2 regions of the Arthrobacter sp. SDR-2R genome follow, and region 2 is predicted to be linked to the other one. Evidence: riboswitches for the same ligand, from Rfam matches in the RefSeq annotation. Region 2 holds a riboswitch; the other holds the start of a gene.
What was found. Region 2 has a riboswitch for glycine ahead of gcvP (aminomethyl-transferring glycine dehydrogenase). Riboswitches for the same ligand answer to the same signal wherever they lie in the genome.
Positions count from the first base shown of each region.

Region 1: another riboswitch for glycine. It lies ahead of AC3ANU_RS20425 (amino acid permease); the one in region 2 lies ahead of gcvP (aminomethyl-transferring glycine dehydrogenase).

Region 1 covers NZ_CM173231.1:4,415,826-4,424,001, forward strand. Annotated here, with positions in the region: gene AC3ANU_RS20400 (CoA transferase) at 1-547, opposite strand, end outside; gene AC3ANU_RS20405 (glycerophosphodiester phosphodiesterase) at 555-1,454, opposite strand; gene AC3ANU_RS20410 (DUF445 domain-containing protein) at 1,504-2,865, shown strand; gene AC3ANU_RS20415 (LamB/YcsF family protein) at 3,082-3,831, opposite strand; gene AC3ANU_RS20420 (hypothetical protein) at 3,815-4,615, opposite strand; partial or broken gene AC3ANU_RS20425 (amino acid permease) at 4,788-6,328, opposite strand; glycine riboswitch at 6,379-6,474, opposite strand; glycine riboswitch at 6,475-6,573, opposite strand; glycine riboswitch at 6,865-6,965, shown strand; gene gcvP (aminomethyl-transferring glycine dehydrogenase) at 7,126-8,176, shown strand, end outside.
Region 2 covers NZ_CM173231.1:4,052,436-4,060,611, reverse strand. Annotated here, with positions in the region: gene AC3ANU_RS18740 (APC family permease) at 1-204, opposite strand, end outside; gene AC3ANU_RS18735 (Dps family protein) at 426-905, shown strand; gene AC3ANU_RS18730 (MFS transporter) at 987-2,546, opposite strand; gene AC3ANU_RS18725 (TetR/AcrR family transcriptional regulator) at 2,632-3,168, shown strand; glycine riboswitch at 3,262-3,359, shown strand; glycine riboswitch at 3,386-3,493, shown strand; gene gcvP (aminomethyl-transferring glycine dehydrogenase) at 3,547-6,405, shown strand; gene gcvT (glycine cleavage system aminomethyltransferase GcvT) at 6,417-7,565, shown strand; gene AC3ANU_RS18710 (L-serine ammonia-lyase) at 7,708-8,176, shown strand, end outside.

The DNA.
Region 1 (8,176 bases), 360 kb from region 2:
TAGCCGCCGCGGCAAAGTCCTGCAGTCCCAGACCGGCCGTGGTGCCGTCGGTATGCTCCACGGCAATCCAGGGTCCGGATCCCGCCGCCCGGCCCATGCCGGACGCAAGCCATTCGTCACGCGTCCTCACGGCCGCAGCGATCCCGCCGTGGCCCTGGATGGCGGCCTCAGCCTCAAGCGCCGCCATGGAACGAAGAGCCTGTTCCGCCCCTTCCGCGGAGGCGGCTCCCAAGGCGCGCAGCAGCCGCTGCTCGTGGTGCGGGTAGTTGGCGTGGAGCCGGATCCAGCCATCGCGGGTCTGCCGGAAGCCCGACAGGGGCGCGAATCCCTGTGGCTTGCGTCCGGCAATCCGCAGGTGGCCGAAGGAATCGAAGGCAGCCGCGGTAAGCGCCGGCGTAGTGCTGAACCGGCCGGGCGTGCGCGCATACACGTTCAGCGCTTCCGCCGCGGCTCCCACCGAGTACAGTGCCAGGCCTTCGACGTCGAGGGCGCCGGCCCACCAGCGTCGGGGCGAATACGGGAGCGGATTGACGTGGTGCGCGTCCACGTCCGCCCTACTTTCCCTGCGGAGAGGCTGCGTGGAGCTGGTCCAGGACGCGGGCCGGCACGTTGGTGGTGATCTCGTGGATGCCCAGCTCCTGGCAAAGTGCCACATCCTCCGGGGAGTCCACGGTCCACACCCGGAAGCGCCGCCCGGAGTCCAGCCATCGGCGGATTGTGGCCGGGCGCTCCCTGACGTAGTCGATGCCGGGGCCGGCCATTCCTACTTCCCGGTCGTCCAGGATCCGTTCACCCTCCAGCTGGGTGGCCTTCATGAGGTTGGCGACGGCGCTCCCCGTAATGAGGCCCAGGCCCAGACCGCCGCGGATCTCATGGATGGTGAGGTCGTCCACCAGTTGGCAGATGTATTGCGGCGGGACGGACTGGAGCAGGTGGCGGACCGAGTCCGGGCTGAAGCTCATGAAGGTCACGGCCACGTTGTCCACGGTGGAGCTTTGCGGGTCCCAGCCCTCGCTGCGGAGCACCTCCAGCACGCGGTCCTCCAGTTTGAGCTGGTAGGGACTGGGATGCTTGAGCTCGATGGCGAGTTTCACCGGGCGGCCCGCCCCGCGGAGGATGTCCAGCAGCTCCGGGAGGGTCAGCAGCTGTTCCGAACGTGCTCCATACTCTTCGGGAATGCGGACCCCCTTCCAGGATGAGAAGTCCAGCTGGTGCAGCTCGCGCAGGGTCCGTTCAGCCACCGGCCCGGTCCCGTCCGACGTCCGGTCCAGGTTGGCGTCATGGAGCAGGACCAGGTGCTGGTCCCGGGTGAGGTGGACATCGCACTCCACCCCGTCGGCCCCGTCAGCCAATGCCTGCAGGTAGGCGGCCCGGGTGTGTTCGGCGTATGCGCCGCTGGAACCACGATGGGCAAAGACCAGCGGCCGCTGCGGCACTGACTCGTCAATTGTCATGGACACACGGTAGCCGACCGGCCCCCGCCTTCGGGGCTAGGCTTGGCACATGCAGGTGAACTCTGAGGCAACTACTGGGCCAACCAGGCAGGATCCCCCCGCCGAGGCCGCACAGCAGGTGCGCCCTGGCACTGTGGCGGCAGGCGCCGTCGTAAGCCGCCAGCCCGGTGCCGGCGACGCCGAGAAAGCGGCAGCGCTGCGGAAGATGAAGCTGCTGGCGCTGAGCCTGCTGATCGCCATGGCCGTGATTTTTGTCTTTGCGTTCGCGCTGCAGAAGGACTACCCGTGGCTGCAGTATGTGCGCGCGGCGGCCGAGGGCGGAATGGTGGGCGCGCTGGCCGACTGGTTCGCCGTGACGGCCCTGTTCAAGTACCCCATGGGCATCAAGATTCCCCACACCGCCATCATTCCCCGCCGGAAGGACCAGATCGGGGCCTCGCTGGGCGAGTTCGTGGAGACCAATTTCCTCTCCGAGCAGGTGGTCCAGGAGAAGCTGGCCAGCGTCAACATCGCGCGGCGGGCCGGCGTTTGGCTGGCCGGCCCTGGTGGTGCCGAACGCGTGGCCAAGGAGGGAGCTGCCGTTATCCGCGGCGCCTTCAAGGTTTTGAATGACGACGACGTCCAGGCCGTCATCGAGGGCATGGTGCGCAAGCATCTGCTCACCCCGCCGTGGGGACCTCCCGTGGGCAGGCTGGCGGAGCGCATCTTCCATGACGGGCACCATCACACGCTGGTGGACCTGCTGGTGGACCGCGCGGCGGACTGGGTGGACGACAACCACGAAACCGTCACCCGCCTGGTGTCCGACCGCTCCCCCACGTGGGTTCCGCAGTTCGTGGACGGACTGGTGGGCGACAAGGTCTATATCGAGATCCTGAAGTTCGTCCGTGCCGTCCAGGCTGACCCCCGCCACCAGGTGCGGCAGTCAATCGACAAGTACCTCAACGACCTGGCACAGGACCTGCAGCATGACCCCGCGATGATTGCGCGCGCGGAAGACATCAAGGCGCAGGTCCTGGGCGACCCCGAAGTGCGCGAACTGGCCTCGCGGACCTGGGGAACGGTCAAGAACGCGCTGCTGGGCGCCGTGGATGATCCGGACAGCGAACTCACCATCAAGTTCAAGGCTGCGGTGCGCGATTTTGGGTCACGGCTCGTGGACGACCCCGAACTGGCCGGGAAGGTCAACGCATGGATCGGTGACGCCGCCGGGTACCTGGTCCGCACCTACCGTTCGGACATCGCAGGCGTTATTACGGACACCGTGGCTCGGTGGGATGCCGAGGAAACCTCGCAGAAGATCGAGCTCCAGGTGGGTAAGGACCTGCAGTTCATCCGCATCAACGGCACCGTGGTGGGGTCCCTGGCCGGGCTGGGGATTTTCACGGTGGCACAGCTGATCTTTGGGTAGTTTTCCGCTGCTGTAGGTCCCGGGTGGACTTGGCGCTGCGCATCTTCCTTTTCGCTGCAGATTCATCTTGGCGCTGCGCATCTTCCTTTTCGCTCGGGATATTTGGGGTGCGAAAAGGAATGTGCGTGTCGATAAGGCGTACGACGGCGGCACGGAGGGCTGGAGTGACGCTCGGATTGTTGGAATGGAGTCGGCCCGCCGTACGGCTGCAGGCTCCTAGGCGAAGGACTCCAGTGCGACGCCTGCGCCCTCAAGTCCTGCCCTGATCCGGGCCGCCATTTCTACGGCGTCAGGGGTCCCACCGTGAATGCACAGGGAGTCGGGCCGTACCGCAATTACGGATCCGTCCACGGCAACCACTTCGCCTTGCGTGGCCAGGCGGACGGCCCGTTCGACCACCGCATCGACGTCGTACAGGACGGCATCGTCCTCGGAGAGCGGCACCAGGCTGCCGTCGGCGAGGTAGGCACGGTCGGCGAAAGCCTCAACGAACACCGGGTGCCCGGCTTCCTTGGCCTGCTTCAGCAGCTCCGAGCCCGGGAAGCCCAGGAACGGAAGGCCTGGATCGTAGGCGTTGACCGCAGCCACTACGGCGGAGGCCTGTTCGGCGTCATGGATCGTGGTGTCGTACAGCGCTCCATGCGCCTTCACATAGTCCACGGAGGCGCCCACGGCATGCGCAACCCCGTCGAGCGCGCCCAGCTGGTACAGCACGTCCCCGAAGAGCTCGTCGAAGCTCATGCCAAGCATGCGGCGCCCGTAGCCGGCCAGGTCCCGGTAGCCCAGGTGCGCACCGACGGTGACATCAAGTTCGTACGCGGCCCTGCAGCTGTCGAGCATGGTGACGGGATCCCCCGCGTGGAGGCCACAGGCTACGTTGGCGCTGGTTGCCAGCTGGAGCATCGCCGGATCGCCTCCCGCGGTCCAGGAGCCGAATGATTGGCCTACGTCAGCGTTGAGATCCAATGATGTTGCCTTCCAGCGTCAGGTTGTCCGGCCCGGCAGCGGAAGTCAGCTCCCCGGGAATGGTGTCCGGCATCGGCCCGAACGCCTCCCGGGCATTCTTGGCCACCGCACGGCCCATCACGAGGTTACCGGCTCCGCCGACAACGGCCCCTATGCCGAACGGGAGGGCCCGCCCGAACAAGGCAGTCCCTTGGCGCTTGAGCAGGTTCTTGAGGAAGGCATGCTGGATCCTCTTCCGGACGCTGCCGAAACCCGGCACCACCATGGATTTGGACAGCGCGTTGCCCCAGGTGTTGGTGGCGCCGCCGGATGCCTGGCCGCTGAGCGTGCCCAGCAGGGCGGTGCCCTCCTCGCCGAGCATGATGGCCATGACCATGGTGCCGGCCTTTTCCGGGTTGGTCAGACGGATGCCGTGCAGTTCAGCCAGCGATGTTGCGTACAGGGCTGTGGCTTCCAGGAAGCCAACGGTGGCGGCTGCGGAAAGTCCCAGCGACGCCACGGTTCCAACGCCGGGGACGACGGCGGTGGCACCCACCAGGGCTCCCCCTCCGGCAACAGCCCGCAGGTAGTCGCGCTCTGCGATGTCCGCCAGCTGCGCGGCCGTCGCCCGCGGATGCCTCTTCTGGAGCCTGCGGATGTAGCCAACCACCAGGGGCCGCTGGATCTGCACTGCTTTCAGGAGCATGTTGTGGACGCCGGGCTTGGGCTTGCCCTCGGCGTCAAACATTGCGTTGTGGGCGGTTTCCTGTGCGATGCGTACTGCGGGGTTGCTGCGCCGGGCCATGGTCACCTTCATTCAAATCGACCTGCAGCGGCTAGGCTGCCGTGCCTTTCCATCCTATGTGGATAGACACTAAGCATGCTTAACTTCCGGGCCGTGGCTTCGTCCGGCGGGCTGCGGCGGCAGGATGCGGTACCTGCACCTCACCGCCGCCGCTGCAACCCGCCGTCGGACGTTACTTCCCGGCCTGCTGGACCTCGCGCCCCGCCGCCCCGGCGTCCTGGCCGCCGCTGCGCGCGGCAGTGGCCTGGTCTGCCTGAAGCTCGGCACGGAAGACCTCGAAGCGGGCCAGGTGGGCGGGACGGCGCCGCAGGATGGCCCAAGCCACGCCCAGGATGACGAACCAGATGGGGGTTACCAGCAGTGCAACGAGAGTGTCGGGCTGGGTGGTAAGGGCCCAAAGGACGAAGGCAAAGAATGCGTACACCACCCACACGGCGGGAATGCCACCGGGCATCTTGAACTTCGACGCCGCATGCAGGTGCGGCCGGCGGCGCCGGAAGGAGATGTAGCTGGCGAGGATGATCGACCAGACGAAGACGAAGCAGACCGCAGACACGGTGGTCACCATTTCAAAGGCCATGCCGACATCCTGGCCGGCATACATGAGTACGACGCCGGACAGCAGCAGGACGCAGGACAGGAACAGCGCGTTGCTGGGCACCTTCCTCGTGGAGAGCCGGCTGAAGATACCGGGGGCGTCGCCTTCCTGGGCCAGGCCGAAGACCATGCGGGACGTGGAGTAGATGCCGGAGTTCGCGGAGGACATCGCCGAAGTCAGGACCACCAGGTTGACCACCGTGGCCGCGGCGCCGAGGCCGGCCAGGGAGAACATCCCGATAAAGGGGCTGTGGCCGGCGGCGAACTGGGTCCACGGGGTGACCGCCATCAGGATGACCAGCGCACCGACATAGAAGAGCAGCACGCGGACGGGGATGGCGTTGATGGCCTTGGGCAGCGTGCGCTCGGGGTTCTTGGCCTCGGCGGCGGTGGTTCCCACCAGTTCGATGCCTACGAAGGCGAAGACTGCGATCTGGAATCCGGCCACGAAGCCCATGAACTCATTGGGGAAGAACCCGCCATGGCTCCACAGGTTGGTGAAGCTTGCGGTGCCCGCGTCGCTCTGGAAACCGGTGAAGATCATGAAGAGTCCCACGATGATCAGGGCTGCGATGGCGACGATCTTGATGAGGGCGAACCAGAACTCGGTCTCGCCGAACGCCTTGACGGTGGCGAGGTTCAGCAGGAGCAGGATGCCCACCGTGGCCAGGCCCGGGATCCAAAGTGGCAGCGCCGGCCAAAGTTCCTTTGAGTACCCTGCGATGGCGATGACGTCGGCGATTCCGGTGATCACCCAGCAGAACCAGTACGTCCAGCCGGTGAAGAATCCGGCCCACGGCCCCAGGAGATCGGCGGCGAAATCACTGAAGGACTTGTAGTTCAGGTTGCTGAGCAGCAGTTCACCCATGGCCCGCATGACGAAGAAAAGCATAAAGCCGATGATCATGTATACGAAGATCACGGATGGGCCGGCCGCGGAGATGGTCTTGCCGGAACCCATGAACAGGCCCTGCCGATCGCGCCGCCGATGGCGATGAGCTGGATATGCCGGTTGGTGAGCTGCCGCTCCAGGTGGGGAGGCTCGCTGCGGGCTGCCGTGGCAGCGCCTTGGCTGCGGGCTGGTTCGCCGTTGGACGTGGGGGGATGAATCGCCATGAGGAACTCCATCGATAAAGCGGCTTTTGGGTGCCGCAAAAGATTTGGTTCCTCCCCGCTCTGTAGTGGACCTGAGAGTTTCCGCAGCAAAAGCCGCTTGCACCGCCGGTGAGCCAGGGTCATGCCCGGCTGCTTTCCAGAGTTGCCTGTCCGCGGCGGTACGTGGGCCTGAGAGTTTCCTGGGGAGGGTTTGCTCCTACGGCGCCTGCTGGATGTACCCGGCAGGGCTCTCCCGCCGCAGGTCGAAGGCGTATTCAGTTGGAAGCCGCAGGCTTTTTGGGCCACGGCCGGTCATGCAATGGGACAGGCGCCGACTGGTGGGCTGCTCCGGATACGCTGAGCCAGCCACCGGCGGCGCCATTCCCGGGGTTCAGTGTGGTGTCCGTCACGATCGAATGTCAAACCCCTCCCGACACAAGCGGGGAAGAACGGCGTCACGTGCCCCTCGAGCCCCGCACGGAAGCCGCCCGATTTGCCACGGACGAGTCTATCCCGGTACCTTGTGAGCCGAATCACCCACATTTGAATAAGCCTTTCGAGCTGTGACGGGAGAGTCCTCCCGGCGAAACACCGGTCAGGCGCCGTAGGAGCAAATCCTCCCCAGGAATCTCTCAGGCCCCCGTACCGTCACGGCGAGGCGACTCTGGAAAGCAATCAGGCTTCTGCCTGGTTCACCGACGGTGCAAGCGGTCCCCTGCCAACAGCAGGCAACGCGGAATCTCTCAGGTCCAATACAGAGCGGGGAGGAACCCATCCCACGCCGTGCCACCTTCGGCCGGCCAGATCTGGAGTTCCTCATGACGATTCATTCGCATCCAACATCGTTTGTTGACCGCCATATCGGCGCGCGCCGCCAGGCCGACATCGACACCATGCTCAAGGCCATCGGCTACGACAGCCTGGATGGCCTGGTTGACGTGGCCGTCCCCGCGCCCATCCGCCAGGAAACTGCGCTCAAGCTGACCGACGCCCTCAGCGAGGTTGAAGTCCTCACGGAACTGCGGAAGCTTGCCGCCAAGAACAAGACGGCAGTCCAGATGATCGGCCAGGGCTACTACGACACCGTGACTCCGCCGGTGATCCGCCGCAACATCCTGGAATCCCCGGCCTGGTACACCGCCTACACGCCCTACCAGCCGGAGATTTCCCAGGGCCGGCTTGAGGCGCTGCTGAACTTCCAGACCATGGTGCAGGACCTGACGGCGCTCCCGGTAGCAAACGCCTCCCTCCTCGACGAAGCCACCGCCGTCGCCGAAGCCGTGCTGCTGATGCGCCGCGCCAACAAGTCCAAGACTGCGAAGGACGGCAAGACCGTCCTCGACGCCGACCTCCTGCCGCAGACCATCGCCATCGTGCTGGGCCGCGCCGAAGCCCTGGGCTTCGAGGTGGAAATTGCAGACCTCACCAACGGACTTCCCGACGGCGACATCAACGGCGTCGTCCTGCAGCAGCCCGGCGTCTCCGGCCGCGTCTGGGACCAGTCCGCCGTCATCGCCGAAGCCAAGGAGCGCGGCGCGCTGGTCACCGTGGCTGCGGACCTGCTGGCCCTGACACTGATCACCCCTCCGGGCGAGCAGGGCGCGGACATTGCCGTCGGCTCCACCCAGCGTTTTGGCGTGCCGCTGTTCTTTGGGGGGCCGCACGCCGCCTACATGACCGTCCAAAAGGGAATGGAACGTACCCTCCCGGGCAGGATCGTGGGCGTCTCCAAGGACAACGCCGGCACGCCTGCCTACCGGTTGGCCCTGCAGACCCGCGAGCAGCACATCCGCCGCGAGAAGGCCACGTCCAACATCTGCACCGCCCAGGCGCTGCTGGCCATCGTGTCCTCCTTCTACGCCGTTTACC
Region 2 (8,176 bases):
CAACTGGAGTCCGGCTTCATTGACGGTGGGTCCGAGTGCGCTGGTGAGGGTGTAGGCGGGGGCGATGGTTGAAATGCCCAGGACGACGACGGCGAGGAGCCCGAGCTGCCCGCCCTTGAGGCCTTTGGCGCTGACGCCGTCCGCGGACGGGGCGTGGGCGTGCGGACCGGGTTTGGCCGTACTGGTGCGGATTGTCTCTGTCATGGCACCACTTTCTGGAAGGCTGTGAGACGGAGGTCACTATATGAATGGCGTTCATTTAGTATGGGGGTGCCGGACCTGTGATGCAAGACGCAATATGAATCACATTCGTTTATGACTTCCTTTCCAAATTAGTAAGCTCACTGAGAAATTGCCGAAAGCCCTGCCGCCGCTACGTGCTCGGCTGGTAGCGTCGGCCGTATTGGACCACTTGAGGAGGACGCATGAAAGCTTCACCGACACTGACCAACAATCTGCAGGCTGTCCTGGCCGACCTGATCGAACTGCACGTCCAGGGCAAGCAGGCGCACTGGAACATCGTGGGCACCAACTTCCGCGACCTGCACCTGCAGCTTGATGAGATCGTCGACGCTGCCCGCCAGTTCGCCGACGACACAGCCGAACGGATGCGCGCCCTGCATGCACTCCCGGATGGCCGCAGCTCCACCGTTGCCGAAACCACCAGCCTGGCCCAGTTCCCTGAAGGGCTGATCAGCACCACGGATGCCATCGAGCGGATCGTTGCCGCCATGGAAGCCGCCGTGGGCACCATGCGCAAAGTCCATGACGAAGTGGACGAGGAGGATCCCACCTCCGCGGACCTCCTGCACGAGTTCATTGCCCGGCTGGAGCAGTTTGCCTGGATGGTGCAGGCTGAAAACATGAAGCCGACCGCCAAGGTCACAGCCGCCGACTCCAAGTAGCCGGCGGCCACCCGCCTGGACCCTTTGGGCGCCTGGTATCGGAATTGATCCGGTACCAGGCGCCCTTTTTGTTTCGCTTGGTTAGGCCGCTTTCGGCACCTTCCGCAGCACGACGGCGGCGAGGACTGCCGCCGTCGCCATCAGTACCAGCCCAATTGCCGCAGTGATGTGCACGCCGGAATCAAACGCTGACGCCGCAGCGTCCCGGACGGTGTCCGACAGGGAAGCGGGCAGCAGGTTTGCTGCTTCCACTGCGCCGGCAAGTGTTTCCCTCGCGCTGTGCAGGGAGGAGCCGGGCAGCATGCCGTCAAGGCCTGCGGGCAGCCGCAGGTTCTGCTGGTAGGACGCCGTCAGGATGGAGCCCAGTACCGCCGTGCCCAGCAGCGACCCCACCTCGTAGCCGGTCTCGGAGATTGCCGCGGCAGCGCCTGACTTCTCCGGCGGCGCGGACCCGAGGATGAGGTCGTTGGAGATGGTTTCGGCCGTACCCACGCCCAGTGCAAGGACCAGCAGGGCTGCCAGCAGCAGCGAGGGGCCGCCGTCGTGATTCCCGAATGCCACCATGGTGTAGCCGGTGGCACTGAACGCCAACCCCGCAGCCACCACGTATCCCGGGCGGACCTTGCGGACCAGCGGCACCACCACCAGGCCGGCCACCACCGTGGCGGCCAGTGCCGGGATCATGGCAACGCCCGCTGCGGACGGCGTCATTCCCTCGAGGAGTTGGAGGTGCTGGGCGAGGAACAGGATGAAGCCGTTGAAGGAGAACAGGGCAAGGATGTTGGCGCTGATGGCCATGCTGAACACCCTGTTCCGGAACAGGGACATGTCCAGCAGGGGGTGCGCCAGCCGCTGCTGCCGCTGCACGAACACCGCCCCCGTGGCCAGGCCGAAGGCGATGGCGCCCAGACCTGCCGCCCCTGGACCTTCGGTGGCAACTGCCTTGATCCCGTAGACAACGGGCACCATGACCAGCATGGAGAGCAGGATGCTGGGGATGTCCACCTTGCCGGGTGCCGGATCCTTCGATTCCGGGATGAGGGCCGGTCCAAACGCCAGCAGGGGGAGCATGAGGGGGACCGCCACCAGGAAGACGGCACCCCACCAGAAGTGCTCCACCAGCCAGCCGCCGAAGATCGGACCCAGGGCCGCGCCGCCGGAGAATCCGGCGGCCCAGATGGCGACGGCCAGCCTGCGGCGATTGGGCTCGGGGAAAATGTTGCGGATCAGCGACAAGGTGGACGGCATCAGCATGGCGCCGAAGAATCCCAGGGCGGCGCGGCCGGCGATGAGCCATTCCGGCGCGGGTGCAAAAGCCGTCGCAACGGACAGCGCGGCAAAGCCGATGCTGCCAAGGATGAGCAGCCTCCGCCGCCCAATCCGGTCGCCGAGGCTTCCCATTGATACCAGCAGCCCGGCCAGCACCAGGGGGTAGGCGTCAACGATCCACAGCAGCTGCACGCCCGTGGGTTCCAGGGCCCGGGCGATGGCCGGCAGCGCGAACGTCAGTGCGGTGTTGTCCACCGCCACCAGCAGCACGGGAAACATCAGGAGCCCCAGCGCCAGCCAGTCGCGCCACGGAGGACGCATGGAAGTGCTGCTTGCCTGCCCGGTTGCCGAACTCTCGATGGAAGTGGTCATGAGATAACTATACCGTCCGGACGGTATAGTTTAAAAATGCGATGGTTTTCCTTATTCCTGCACGGGGGAGGGCATGATGGAGGGCATGCCCCGAAAGCCTGTTGCCCGTGACGCGGTCCTTGACGCCTTCGAGTCCCTGCTGATTGAAGTGGGTGAGCGGGCGGCCACCCTCGATGCCGTGGCGCGCAAGGCCGGCGTATCCAAAGGCGGCCTCCTCTACCACTTTCCCAACAAGGAAGCCCTGATTGCCGTGTTGCTTGACCGCCTGGAGGGCCTGGCGAGCGAGGATGCCGATGCCATGGCGTCGGCAGCTGAAGGCGCCGCGGCCTACTTCATCCGTTCCTCGGTCTGGGCGGATACCCCTTTGGACCGTGCCATCGTGGCCGCCACCCGGCTTGCAGAGGTGGCCCACGAGGAGACGCGGCGCCGCTTCGCGGCCATCCAGCAGCGCTGGCTGGACGAAATTGCTGCGGATGTGGGACCTGGGCTGGCCAAGGCAGTCCTCTATATGGGGGACGGCCTGTACTTCAACGCCATGCTGTCCGTGGCCCCTGCGCCGGCCGGGGGAGCGGCCGCTGACGTGGAGGAACTCCTGGCCGCGCTGGAACGGCTCCGCAGGTAGCTCCGTCATTTGCCGGGAGGGGTTGCCGCGTAGGACAATAGAAAGTTGTGAGGGCTGTCACCGGCCTTCATGATCCAACAAATGAATAGCCTTTGATCTGCGGCGGGAGAGTTCTGCCGGAAGTACAGGCAGGCGCCGTAGGAGCAAATCCTCCCCAGGAATCTCGCAGGCCCCCGTACCGCCGCGGCGAGGCACCTCTGGAAAGCAGCAGGCAGTCTTATTCTCTTTTGGAGAGGTAGGGACTGTTGTGCTCACCGACGGTGCAAGCGGGTCCTGCCCAGGCAGGGAACGCGGAAACTCTCAGGTCCAATACAGAGCGGGGAGGAACCCGAATAGCTGTGGCGTACCCTTCGCCGCCTGAGTAAATGGAGTTCCTTCGTGTCGGTTACCCCAGCCTCCACCACTTTCGTAGACCGCCATATCGGCGCGCGCCGCCAGGCCGACGTCGACACCATGCTCAAAGCCGTAGGCTACGACTCGGTCGATTCCCTTGTGGACACCGCGGTTCCCAAGGTCATCCGCCAGGACACCGCCCTTCGCCTGCAGGACGCCCTCAGTGAGGTTGAAGTCCTCACGGAACTGCGGAAGCTTGCCGCCAAGAACAAGACGGCGGTGCAGCTGATCGGCCAGGGCTACTACGACACCGTGACTCCGCCGGTGATCCGCCGCAACATCCTGGAATCCCCGGCCTGGTACACCGCCTACACGCCCTACCAGCCGGAGATTTCGCAGGGCCGGCTTGAGGCGCTGCTGAACTTCCAGACCATGGTGCAGGACCTTGTGGGCCTGCCCATCGCCAACGCTTCGCTGCTGGATGAAGCAACGGCGGTGGCCGAGGCCGTGCTGCTGATGCGCCGCGCCAACAAGACCAAGCCCGCGGCAGGCGGCAAGACCGTCCTGGACATCGACGTGCTGCCGCAGACCATCGCCATCGTGCTGGGGCGTGCGGAGGCGCTCGGCTTCGAGGTGGAGGTCGCCGACCTGTCCAAGGGCCTGCCCGAGGGCGACATCAACGGGATCGTGCTGCAGCAGCCCGGGGTCTCCGGCCGCGTGTGGGACCAGTCCGCCGTGATCGCCGCTGCCAAGGACCGGGGCGCGCTGGTCACCGTGGCTGCGGACCTGCTGGCCCTGACACTGATCACCCCTCCGGGCGAGCAGGGCGCGGACATTGCCGTCGGCTCAGCCCAGCGTTTTGGCGTGCCGCTGTTCTTCGGCGGCCCCCATGCCGCCTACATGGCTGTCCGCAAAGGCCTGGAGCGTTCCTTGCCTGGCCGCCTGGTTGGGGTGTCAAAGGACGACGCCGGCACGCCTGCCTACCGGTTGGCACTGCAGACCCGCGAGCAGCACATCCGCCGCGAGAAGGCCACGTCCAACATCTGCACCGCCCAGGCGCTGCTGGCCATCGTTGCGTCCATGTACGCCGTTTACCACGGCCCCGACGGCCTGAAGGCGATTGCCCAAACGGCGCACCGCCACGCCCGTAGCCTGGCGGCCTCGCTTGCGGCCGCCGGCGTCGAGGTGCTGCACACGAGCTTCTTCGACACCCTTACGGTCCGGGTCCCCGGACGGGCTGCTGGCATCATCGCCGACGCCGAGGCGCGGGGCATCAACCTGCGCAGCGTCGACGCCGACACCGTAGGCATCGCCCTCGATGAAACCACGACGGCGGCCATCGTCGCCCAGGTTGCCGACGTCTTTGGCGCCACGGTTGCCGAGGTCCAGGGCGAGGGCCAGGGCTTTGGGCTGGAGGCCGCCGTCGAGCGTTCCTCCGACTACCTGCAGCACCCGGTCTTCAACACGCACCGGTCTGAAACCCAGCTGCTGCGTTACATCCGCAAGCTCTCGGACCGGGACCTGGCGCTGGACCGCACCATGATCCCGCTGGGTTCATGCACCATGAAGCTGAACGCCACGGCCGAGATGGAAGCCATTTCCTGGCCGGAGTTCGCCTCGATCCACCCGTTCGCCCCGGACTCCCAGACCGAAGGCTGGCGCGAACTCATCGCCGGCCTGGAAGCGGACCTCGCCGAGATCACCGGGTATGACCAGGTGTCCATCCAGCCCAACGCGGGCTCGCAGGGCGAGCTCGCCGGGCTGCTCGCGATCCGCGGCTACCACCATTCCCGGGGCGAGCAGCAGCGCAACGTCTGCCTGATCCCGGCCTCGGCGCACGGCACCAACGCCGCCTCCGCCGTGCTCGCGGGCATGAAGGTGGTCGTCGTGGCCACGGCTGCCGACGGCACCATCGACCACGACGACCTGACGGCCAAGATCGAGGCCAACAAGGACGTCCTCTCGGCCATCATGATCACCTACCCCTCCACCCACGGTGTCTACGATGGGGATGTCCGCGAAGTCTGTGACGCTGTGCACGCCGCGGGCGGCCAGGTCTACATCGACGGCGCCAACCTCAACGCCCTGGTAGGGCTGGCCCAGCCGGGCCAGTTCGGCGGGGACGTGTCCCACCTGAACCTGCACAAGACCTTCTGCATCCCGCACGGCGGCGGGGGACCCGGCGTCGGGCCCGTTGCCGCCAAGGCGCACCTGGCACCGTTCATGCCGGGCGACGCGAACAAGGCGGCGCACGAAGCCGGGCACGGTGTGGCGATCTCGGCGTCCCGGTTCGGTTCGGCCGGCGTCCTGCCGATTTCCTGGGCCTACGTGAAGCTGATGGGCGGTGAGGGCCTGACCGAGGCCACCAAGTCCGCGCTGCTGGCGGCCAACTACGTCGCGTCCCGCCTGAACGAATACTTCCCGGTCCTCTACACCGGTGAAGGCGGGCTGGTGGCGCACGAGTGCATCCTGGACCTGCGCGAACTCACGGCGAAGACGGGAGTCACGGCCGAGGACGTGGCCAAGCGGCTGATCGACTTCGGTTTCCACGCCCCCACCCTTTCGTTCCCTGTCGCGGGCACGCTGATGGTGGAGCCCACCGAGTCAGAGGACCTGGCCGAGATCGACCGCTTCATCGAGGCCATGATCAGCATCCGCAAGGAAATCGACCAGGTGGCCAACGGCGACTTTGCTGTAGCGGATTCACCCCTGCGCCGCGCACCCCACACGGCGGCCGCCGTCGTCAGCTCTGACTGGGACCGCGCCTACCCGCGGGAGCAGGCGGCGTTCCCTGCCCACCACAAGCAGGACAAGTACTTCCCGCCCGTGGGACGCATCGACGGCGCCGCAGGTGACAGGAACCTCATCTGCTCCTGCCCGCCGCTGGAAGACTTCGAAAACTGAGGACCGGCGCCATGACCGAGAAATACACCGCGCTTTACGACGAGCACAAGAAGCTTGGAGCTTCCTTCACGGACTTCGGCGGGTGGCAGATGCCGCTGAAGTACAGCTCGGAGCTTGCTGAACACCACGCCGTCCGCAAGGCTGCCGGCCTGTTCGACCTTTCCCACATGGGCGAGGTCTGGGTGACCGGCCCGGATGCCGCAGCCTTCCTGGACTACGCCCTGGTGGGAAAGATCTCCGCCATGGCCGTGGGCAAGGCCAAGTACTCGCTGATCTGCAACGAGGACGGCGGCATCATCGACGACCTCATCACCTACCGACGCCCTGCCGCGCAGGACGGCGCCGACGTCTTCCTGGTGGTCCCCAACGCGGGCAATGCCACCGTGGTGGCCGCTGCCCTGCAGGAACGGGCCGCCGGGTTCGATGTTGTAGTGGAGGATGCCTCAGCCCGCACGTCGCTGATCGCCGTCCAGGGCCCCAAGGCCCAGGAACTCCTGCTGCGCCTGGTCCCGGCCGCGCAGCACGCACTGGTCACTGAGCTGAAGTACTACGCCGCTGTCAGCGTGCCGCTCCTGGTAGGCGGCGCCGGAAAGGAACTCCTGCTTGCCCGCACCGGGTACACGGGTGAGGACGGGTTCGAAATCTTCGTGGGCAACGACGATGCCCCCGCGCTGTGGCAGTCACTGATCGCCGTCGCCGACGACAGGGAACTGACCCCGGCAGGCCTCGCCTCCCGTGACTCCCTGCGCCTCGAAGCGGGAATGCCCCTGTACGGCAACGAACTGTCGCTGCAGGGCGACCCGTTCGCCGCCGGCCTCGGCCCCGTCGTCGCGCTTTCCAAGGAAGGCGACTTCGTCGGCAAAGCCGCCCTGGCCGCCAAAAAGGAAGCCGGAGCCGGCAGCACCTCCGGCCGCCGCCTCGTGGGGCTCAAAGGCCAGGGCCGCCGCGCCGGACGCGCGCACTACCCCGTCCTCAAGGACGGCGCCACGGTTGGCGAAGTCACCTCCGGCCAGCCGTCGCCCACCCTTGGCTACCCCATCGCCATGGCCTACGTCGACGTCGAATACTCGGCACCCGGCACCGCCCTCGACGTGGACCTCCGTGGCAAGGCGGAGCCATTCGAAGTCGTCGACCTCCCGTTCTACAAACGCCAAAAGTAAGCCCTGTACCGCACCGTGGCCGGCTTCGGGTCCGGCTCTGCCGGCCCCTGGTGCGCATGGACCGGTGTGTCGAGGCTGACAGGACGTACAGGAAGTGGGTTGAGCGGCAACCGAACCAGATTTAGTTAGGAAATACCCCGTTATGGCTGTTGGAGTCTTTGACCTGTTTTCGATCGGGATTGGGCCTTCGTCTTCGCATACTGTGGGGCCGATGCGGGCTGCTGCGGTGTTCGCTGAGGAGCTCAAGGGCCTGGGTGTCCTGGGTGATGTGGCGGGGTTGCGGGTTGATTTGTATGGGTCGTTGGCGGCGACGGGTCATGGGCATGGGACGATGACCGCCGTTTTGTTGGGGTTGGAGGGGTTCCATCCGGAGTTGATCCTGCCCGCCGAGGTGGAGGAGCGGCTGGCCTCGATCGCGGAGACCGGGGTGCTGAACCTGGCCGGTGCTGTGGCCTTGCCGTACGGGGTGAAGGACATGGTGCTGCGGCCGTTGACGGTGTTGCCGCGGCACACGAACGGGATGACGTTCACGGTCACTGATGCGGCCGGGGAGGTGCTGCATTCGGCGACGTTTTTCTCGGTGGGTGGCGGGTTCATCGTCCGGGAGGGCG